2 regions of the Colwellia sp. SU-HH01217 genome follow, and region 1 is predicted to be linked to the other one. Evidence: predicted binding sites of a transcription regulator. Region 1 holds the regulator's gene; the other holds the start of a gene.
The links. The regulator sigma-54, encoded in region 1, starts transcription at its own class of promoters, with help from an activator protein. The targets are predictions, from matches to a motif close to GTTGGCACGNNNNTNGNNT.

Region 1 (3,431 bases):
TAGCCAAATGACTCAAAAACTAAGACCATAGAACCTGACTTTTTACCTAACACACGCTCTCTTACTAAATCGGCAAGTTGATGCGGGCTTAATTCGCTGGTGTTGATGTATAAATCAGCGCGTGTTGATATGGGTTCTAATAATTTTTTTTCTAATGAAATGGCTTGATCAAGCGCGACATTTTGTTTAATTAACGGATGCAAGCGGCGTGTTTCACTAAAGCGCTTAATTAAATCATTATTATTGGCATCAAGATAAAGAATATTGAGCTCTACGGCATTGGGAAGATAATCAATGATTTCGGAAATATCATCAGGATCTTTTGGTAAATTCCGCACATCTAGACTGACGGCAACCGTTTCATAATCGTTAATAACCGTGTGAATAAGCGCAGGAAGTAAATTAACAGGAATATTATCAACGCAGTAATATCCTAAGTCTTCCAACACTCTAAGAGCCACTGACTTTCCTGAACCAGAGCGACCACTGACGATGATAAGTTTCATATTGTTACCTACAATTAAAAAGGGCGTAAAGGTTTATTAACTAACTGATTGTTTGGATAAAGTCGAAGAGTTGCTCGTTATCGCGGCATTTTCTTAATTGCTTACAGTTATTTTTATCACTAAAGAGTTGAGCGATGCTTTGCAGGGTACTTAAGTGTTCTTCACAACAATCCTCGGGAACAAAGAGTGCGATAAAAATATCGACTGGGCGATTATCTATGGCATCAAATTCAATAGGTTGTTCAGTGGTTATTAATACGGCCACTACTTTTTGGTCGCTTTGAATACGCCCGTGAGGGATCGCGATTCCATTACCAATGCCTGTGCTACCCATTCTTTCCCTGGTCATTAGGCTTTCAAGTAACTGGTGCTGATCTAAGCCGGAAATTTTATTAACCGCAATGGAGCAAACTTCTTCAAGAATACGTTTTTTACTATGGATACTCACTAAACAGTGGGTACAGTCTTTGGTTAGGATATCTTGCAACTTCATCATATATTTCTGCGGTTTATCAATATTCATTGGTACACCTTTTTAGTTACTGTCACTGGGTAGGATCAGCAAATAAAAAAGTGATTGTGAGCTTGTGCCAATCTAATGGTGATTGACTTTGCCTTTGTATTTTAAAATTTGTTTATCAAGTTTATCTATTAACAAGTCTATCGATTTATACATGTCTTCATTCGCTGATGAAGCAAAAACTTCACTACCTTTAAGGTGCAAGGTTGCCTCGGCACTTTGCTTGAGTTTTTCTACAGTGAGCACAATGTGGGCGTTATTGATTTGATCAAAATGACGCTCTAATTTAGAAAATTTGTTATTGACATACTCTCGTAGAGAACTCGTGATTTCAACATGGTGGCCAGTAAGATTAATTTGCATAAACGAGATCCTTATTAATTAAAAATTTCAAATAGTATTAAAGTAAACTTTTTCGTTGATTCGAAGGCGGAATAGTTAAAGATTCACGGTACTTAGCAATAGTTCTTCTAGCTACGTTGATCCCTTGATCTGCTAAAAGCTCTGCTATTTTGCTATCACTTAATGGTTTAGACGGTATTTCTGCGGCAATCAGCTTTTTAATTAAGGCTCTGATGGCCGTTGATGAACATTCGCCGCCATTTTCAGTGCTAACATGGCTAGAAAAGAAATATTTGAGTTCAAAAATTCCTCTAGGGGTATGCATATATTTTTGTGTGGTAACACGCGATATGGTTGATTCGTGCATATCAACAGCTTCGGCAATATCATTTAACACCATAGGGCGCATTGCTTCTGGCCCATGCTCAAAAAACCCTTGTTGCCGCTGCACGATACAGTTTGAGACTTTCAATAAGGTATCGTTGCGTTGCTCAAGTGACTTAATGAACCATTTAGCTTCTTGTAAGTTAGAACGAATAAATTGATTATCACTGGAAGATTTCATCGTCCGAGTTAATGCCGCATACTGCTGATTGATAGATAATTTAGGTGCGGTATCAGGATTGAGTTCAACCATCCAACGACCATTTTTCTTTTCTACAGAAACATCAGGAATGACATACTGATCATCACTTTTAATGACCGCATCGCCAGGACGAGGGTTAAGCGTTTGAATAAGACGAATAACTTCCCGAAGTTGATCTTCTTTTAACTTGGTTTTGCGCATTAGTTGGCGGTAATCACGGCTGCCAAGTAAGTCAATATGTTCACTGATAACTAATTTACACTCAGCTATCCAAGGTGTCGACGGTTCAAATTGGTTCAATTGAATCAATAAACAATCGGCAATTGAACGAGCAGCAACACCGATTGGGTCAAACATATTGATACGTTTCAATACCGCTTCAACTTCATCTAATTCGACATCCTCTTTGGCAATACTCTCAAGAATGTCTTCACAGCTTACGGTGAGGTATCCTGCATCATCAACAGCGTCAATTATTGCAGTTGCAATAGCTCTATCAGTGTCGCTAAAAGGAGTTAATTGCATTTGCCAATGTAAATGGTCTTGAATAGAGTCTTGAGTTTCACCTTGGTAGGTGTAATCTTCTGATGGTGCTGAGTTACTGACACCTGAGCTAGCTGTTCCTGCGCTATATGAATCATCCCAAGTTGTGTCCATATTTAACTCATCTGGAATGTCATTCTTTTCCATAGCTTCTGTTGTACTAATTTCATCGATAGTTGGGGTGGAGTCTTCACTACCGTCACTCGTTTTACTTTCATTAGCACTTGCAGAAGGGTTATGACCTTCTTCTATATGATCCGCTTTATTTTCGTTTGAAGCCGGTCCACTTTCATCCACTTCTAATAGTGGATTGCTTTCAAGCGCTTCTTGAATTTCTTGTTGGAGATCTAACGTTGATAACTGCAACAGCTTTATTGCTTGTTGCAGTTGTGGTGTCATGGTTAAATGTTGTCCAATACGGAGTTGTAATGTAGGGCGCATTTACCTTTATAAATTTCCTAGTTAGTTTAAATAAAGCATAGTTTACGTTATTGAGAAAAGGTGTCTTTTCTTAAAATAAATTTACTTATTTGTATTCCATCACTATAACGTGAATTGTTCACCTAGGTATACATCTCTTACGTGTTGATTCGCAAGTATTTGTTCTGCATTACCTTCGGCAATTAATTCACCATGACTTACAATATAAGCGTGTTCACAAACATCGAGAGTTTCTCTGACATTATGATCGGTAATAAGTATGCCAATACCACGCTCTTTTAAATGGATAATAATCTTTTTTATATCGCCTACTGAAATAGGATCAACACCTGCAAAAGGCTCATCTAGTAAGATAAACTTGGGATCGGCAGCTAATGCTCTTGCTATTTCTACCCGTCGGCGTTCACCACCAGATAAACTCATACCTAAATTATCTTTGATATGGCTGATATGAAACTCTTCTAATAAATGTGCGAGTTTTTCATCACGCTCA
Region 2 (3,431 bases), on a different contig from region 1:
CGCATCAAAGTTAGGTGACTTAGGACCGAATGGTAAACAAGTTGTAAGCTTTTGGACTCATACTAAATCAGTTACGGCGCGTTGGTTTGAACCTGATCATCAAGACGGCTCAGAAGTTCATACCACTATCAGTATGAAATAAAGGCATTAATACCAATATTACAAACTATTTGGTCATTTTACTTGCAAATAAAGTGGAGCAACTAATTAACCTGAACTCGGTTTAAGAGATGGTTAACAGTTTGAAAAATAGATAAATAATTATTTTACTCCACTCTAGCTTGATAGTTTTTCTTAATTCAAGGCAAATTTCGCGTCAATAGCTGGCCTATTGCAAGAAATTTAACGAAGAAGTAAGGAAAAATAGCTGCTAGAGAAATATTTGTTAAGCCGAGCTTAGGTTAATTAATGAAATTGGTATAAATTACTGTTTAAACTAGCATCAAAAAACAGCAAATTATGCTGTTTTTTTATGTCTTGGAAAGGGAGTTTGAGCAATATGATAAATAAAAAGTGGCGTCCTCGGCGGGAGTCGAACCCACGACATCGCCCTTAGGAGGGGCGCACTCTATCCAGCTGAGTTACGAAGACGTTTAATAGGATTTAAGTCTGTGTATTATATATAAATAAAACAAAATGCCTAGCCTAAAAATATAAATTTCAGACAAGGCATTTTATTTTAATAGGGTTAAATCCTCGATAGCTTTAATCGTCGCTGTTATTTACAAAAGTAATCGTGGTATTAATATCGCACAGCTAAATCATTAATTTGAATATTACCTAATAAGCTTGCATCAGGTGTCACCGCTGTTGCACTGTGTTGCAAGGTGCTAGTAACTTTAACTTTATAATCGCTCACTTCAAAACCGGCATAAACAATGCCCACATCACTTTTAAAAGTACTTTTGTGTAGTAAAGTAAATTCATCGCCAACTTTAACGCCATGTCTTTTACCTAAATTGAAAGTAATATTGTTTCCCGACACTCTAACTATTTTAGCTTGAGTGGGTTCACACATAATATTATCGTCAATATCTTTTGCTAAGCTATTAAGCGTATTATCAATCATGGTGCCATAATCACTTTGCCAAAACGTTTGGCTATATACATCAACGGTTTCACGTTTATCAAAAGTCCATAAAGCAGCATCTTTGTACTCTTTTTCAAACGTTAACTCACCACTGGTGCCATTGTAGATATAAATTGTGATGGCAAAGTTGCGTGAAAAAATATCAGATTGCCAAAATTGCCAATTATTTATTGCTGTATTCGAGAAAGAAATATCGGTGATTTCTGAATAGAGAATGTAGTGGCTATCTGTTCTGTCAGCTAAGGAGGTTGACAGCTTTTTAATCGTTTCAAATTCCATACTTTTATTTAATCGTGAAAATTCATTAATGTTCTTATTAAGTAATTTTGCATCAATATAACGACTGTTAGATTTGAGTTTACTCGATAATAAATTGGTTGTTGATTTTCCTAATGGGTAAACACCGCCAATATTGGCTTGTTCTCGGTGCAGTAATTTACTTCGTGTCATTAATAAGCTTTTACGAAAATCAGCAGAGAAGCATTGTTTTTCTTGTGGAATAATATCGGCTCTAATAGTTACCGTTACTTTATTATTAGTGTGTACTTCATCAATTAACTCTATCGCATTAACAGTTCCGCTAGCGCGAATGCTTATTTCATCTTGAGTTAATAAACCATTGACGACTTGTTGTATGCTTGAAACCGAAGCACCAGCAACTAACAGCGCTTTTTTCAACGCATTTTCCATCGCTTTTACCCGAGCACTTTCTATATTGTCTTGTTCAATAATTGCTTGGCCTTGCGTTTCGTAGAGTTGCGCCGAAGCAGAAAAACTGAACGCGACTACAATAAATGATAAACAAAGAGTGGGTAAAACGTTAAACCATAAGCGCATAGGGTTATCCATTAATATTATTGGTTCGACTTCTGCATTTTCATCTGCATCTGTAACTTTTTTGCATTAAAACGTTAATGTATTGGTTTGAATGCGATGTTAACTTAGCACGGCGTAAACTAACAATTAACTGTCTATTTTATTACTGTAAGGCACAATGCATTATTTGTGCCTGATTATTTTTTTACGTTTAGATGTTGTTATTGTGGCGCGATATATGCATTTAAATACCACAAGTTATCGGCGTTATTATAACTATCGTCGAACGAATTAATTTTAACCTTGAGGAGCGCCTCCATGAAAAAGTGGCTTATTCTACCTATATTATTGTCATTAGCTTCATGCACTATGATGGAAGAAGAAGATTTTTATCATAAAGACCAACAGGCTAGAGAAGAGATAGACAGCTATGATCTTCCTCGACATGCTATTAACGATGTGGTGAAAGGTTTGGCTTATCAGATGCTAGAGAGTAGCTCCTTTGTTAATGCAAAAACTCCAGTTGCTGTGGCGTCGTTCGTTAATATTAAAGACTTAGAGTCAACCAATTGGTTAGGTAATCAATTGGCGGAAAGTTTTGTTCACGAACTACAACGCCATGGGTTAATTATTGTTGATTTTAAAACAACGGGTCATATTAGAGTAACTGCTGACGGAGATTATGTCTTTAGTCGCGACTGGCAAGAACTGCCTGAACGTCAGATTATTGACTATGTTGTCGCAGGGACCATGATTGAACAAAAAGATGGCGTTTTGGTTAATGCACGTATGATTGGTATTAAATCGAAAGTTGTTGTAGCGACTGCACAGTCATTTATTCCTGCTTGGGTTATTGGCGATGAATTAACTCACCAGAAAAACATTAACAATAATGTCAAAATGAAAGATGGCATGATCATCAGAAGCAGCGCAATGTTGTCAGAAGATGAACGTGCAGTTCAAATTCAACAGTAGGTGATTTATGATGCGAAAATTATCAACTAAAATTCTTTGTGCTTTGAGCTTATCGGCAACTATTATTTTGATGAATGGCTGTACTTCAAGCAAAGACAAGCATATTCAATGGCAACGTGTTAAACCTGATGTTTTCCCTGTTATTTTGGGGATTGGTTATGCGCCAATTAGCTTACAAAAATCAGAGCATGAAACGCAACGTATGTTAATGGCAATAAGTGCGTCTAAAGTTGCCGCTTATGCTGAGCTGGCAGAACAAGTATACGGACAACAAGTTAGTGCTAACATGACAGTGGCAGACTTATTGGTGGAAGACAATCAGTTAAGTAGTTCTGTTAAAGGCTTAATACGTGGCGCTAAAGTAGTGAAAAGTTATCCTGTTGGTGATGTTTACACTACAGAGTTAAGTTTAGATTTTGAAAAAGTATATCAACTGTATTTAGCCAGCAGTAATAATAAAGAAATAAAAGAAGTTCGCTATTTTTAGGTTAACGATAGTAAACTAACGAATATCCATCTCATTAATTAGGTGATCTATTTAATGAGATTG

Region 2: a site for sigma-54 is predicted at 1,947-1,965, ahead of AC27G3_RS04020 (FlgO family outer membrane protein). Genes of this name have one in related genera too.

Annotation. Positions count from the first base shown of each region.
Region 1 is NZ_BAAJLX010000001.1:374,082-377,512, reverse strand. It holds gene rapZ (RNase adapter RapZ) at 1-506, opposite strand, end outside; gene ptsN (PTS IIA-like nitrogen regulatory protein PtsN) at 547-1,029, opposite strand; gene hpf (ribosome hibernation-promoting factor, HPF/YfiA family) at 1,102-1,389, opposite strand; gene AC27G3_RS01605 (RNA polymerase factor sigma-54) at 1,427-2,938, opposite strand; gene lptB (LPS export ABC transporter ATP-binding protein) at 3,041-3,431, opposite strand, start outside.
Region 2 is NZ_BAAJLX010000002.1:192,156-195,586, reverse strand. It holds gene AC27G3_RS04035 (CoA-acylating methylmalonate-semialdehyde dehydrogenase) at 1-142, shown strand, start outside; tRNA gene AC27G3_RS04030 (tRNA-Arg) at 515-591, opposite strand; gene AC27G3_RS04025 (flagellar assembly protein T N-terminal domain-containing protein) at 743-1,927, opposite strand; gene AC27G3_RS04020 (FlgO family outer membrane protein) at 2,225-2,881, shown strand; gene AC27G3_RS04015 (LPP20 family lipoprotein) at 2,889-3,368, shown strand.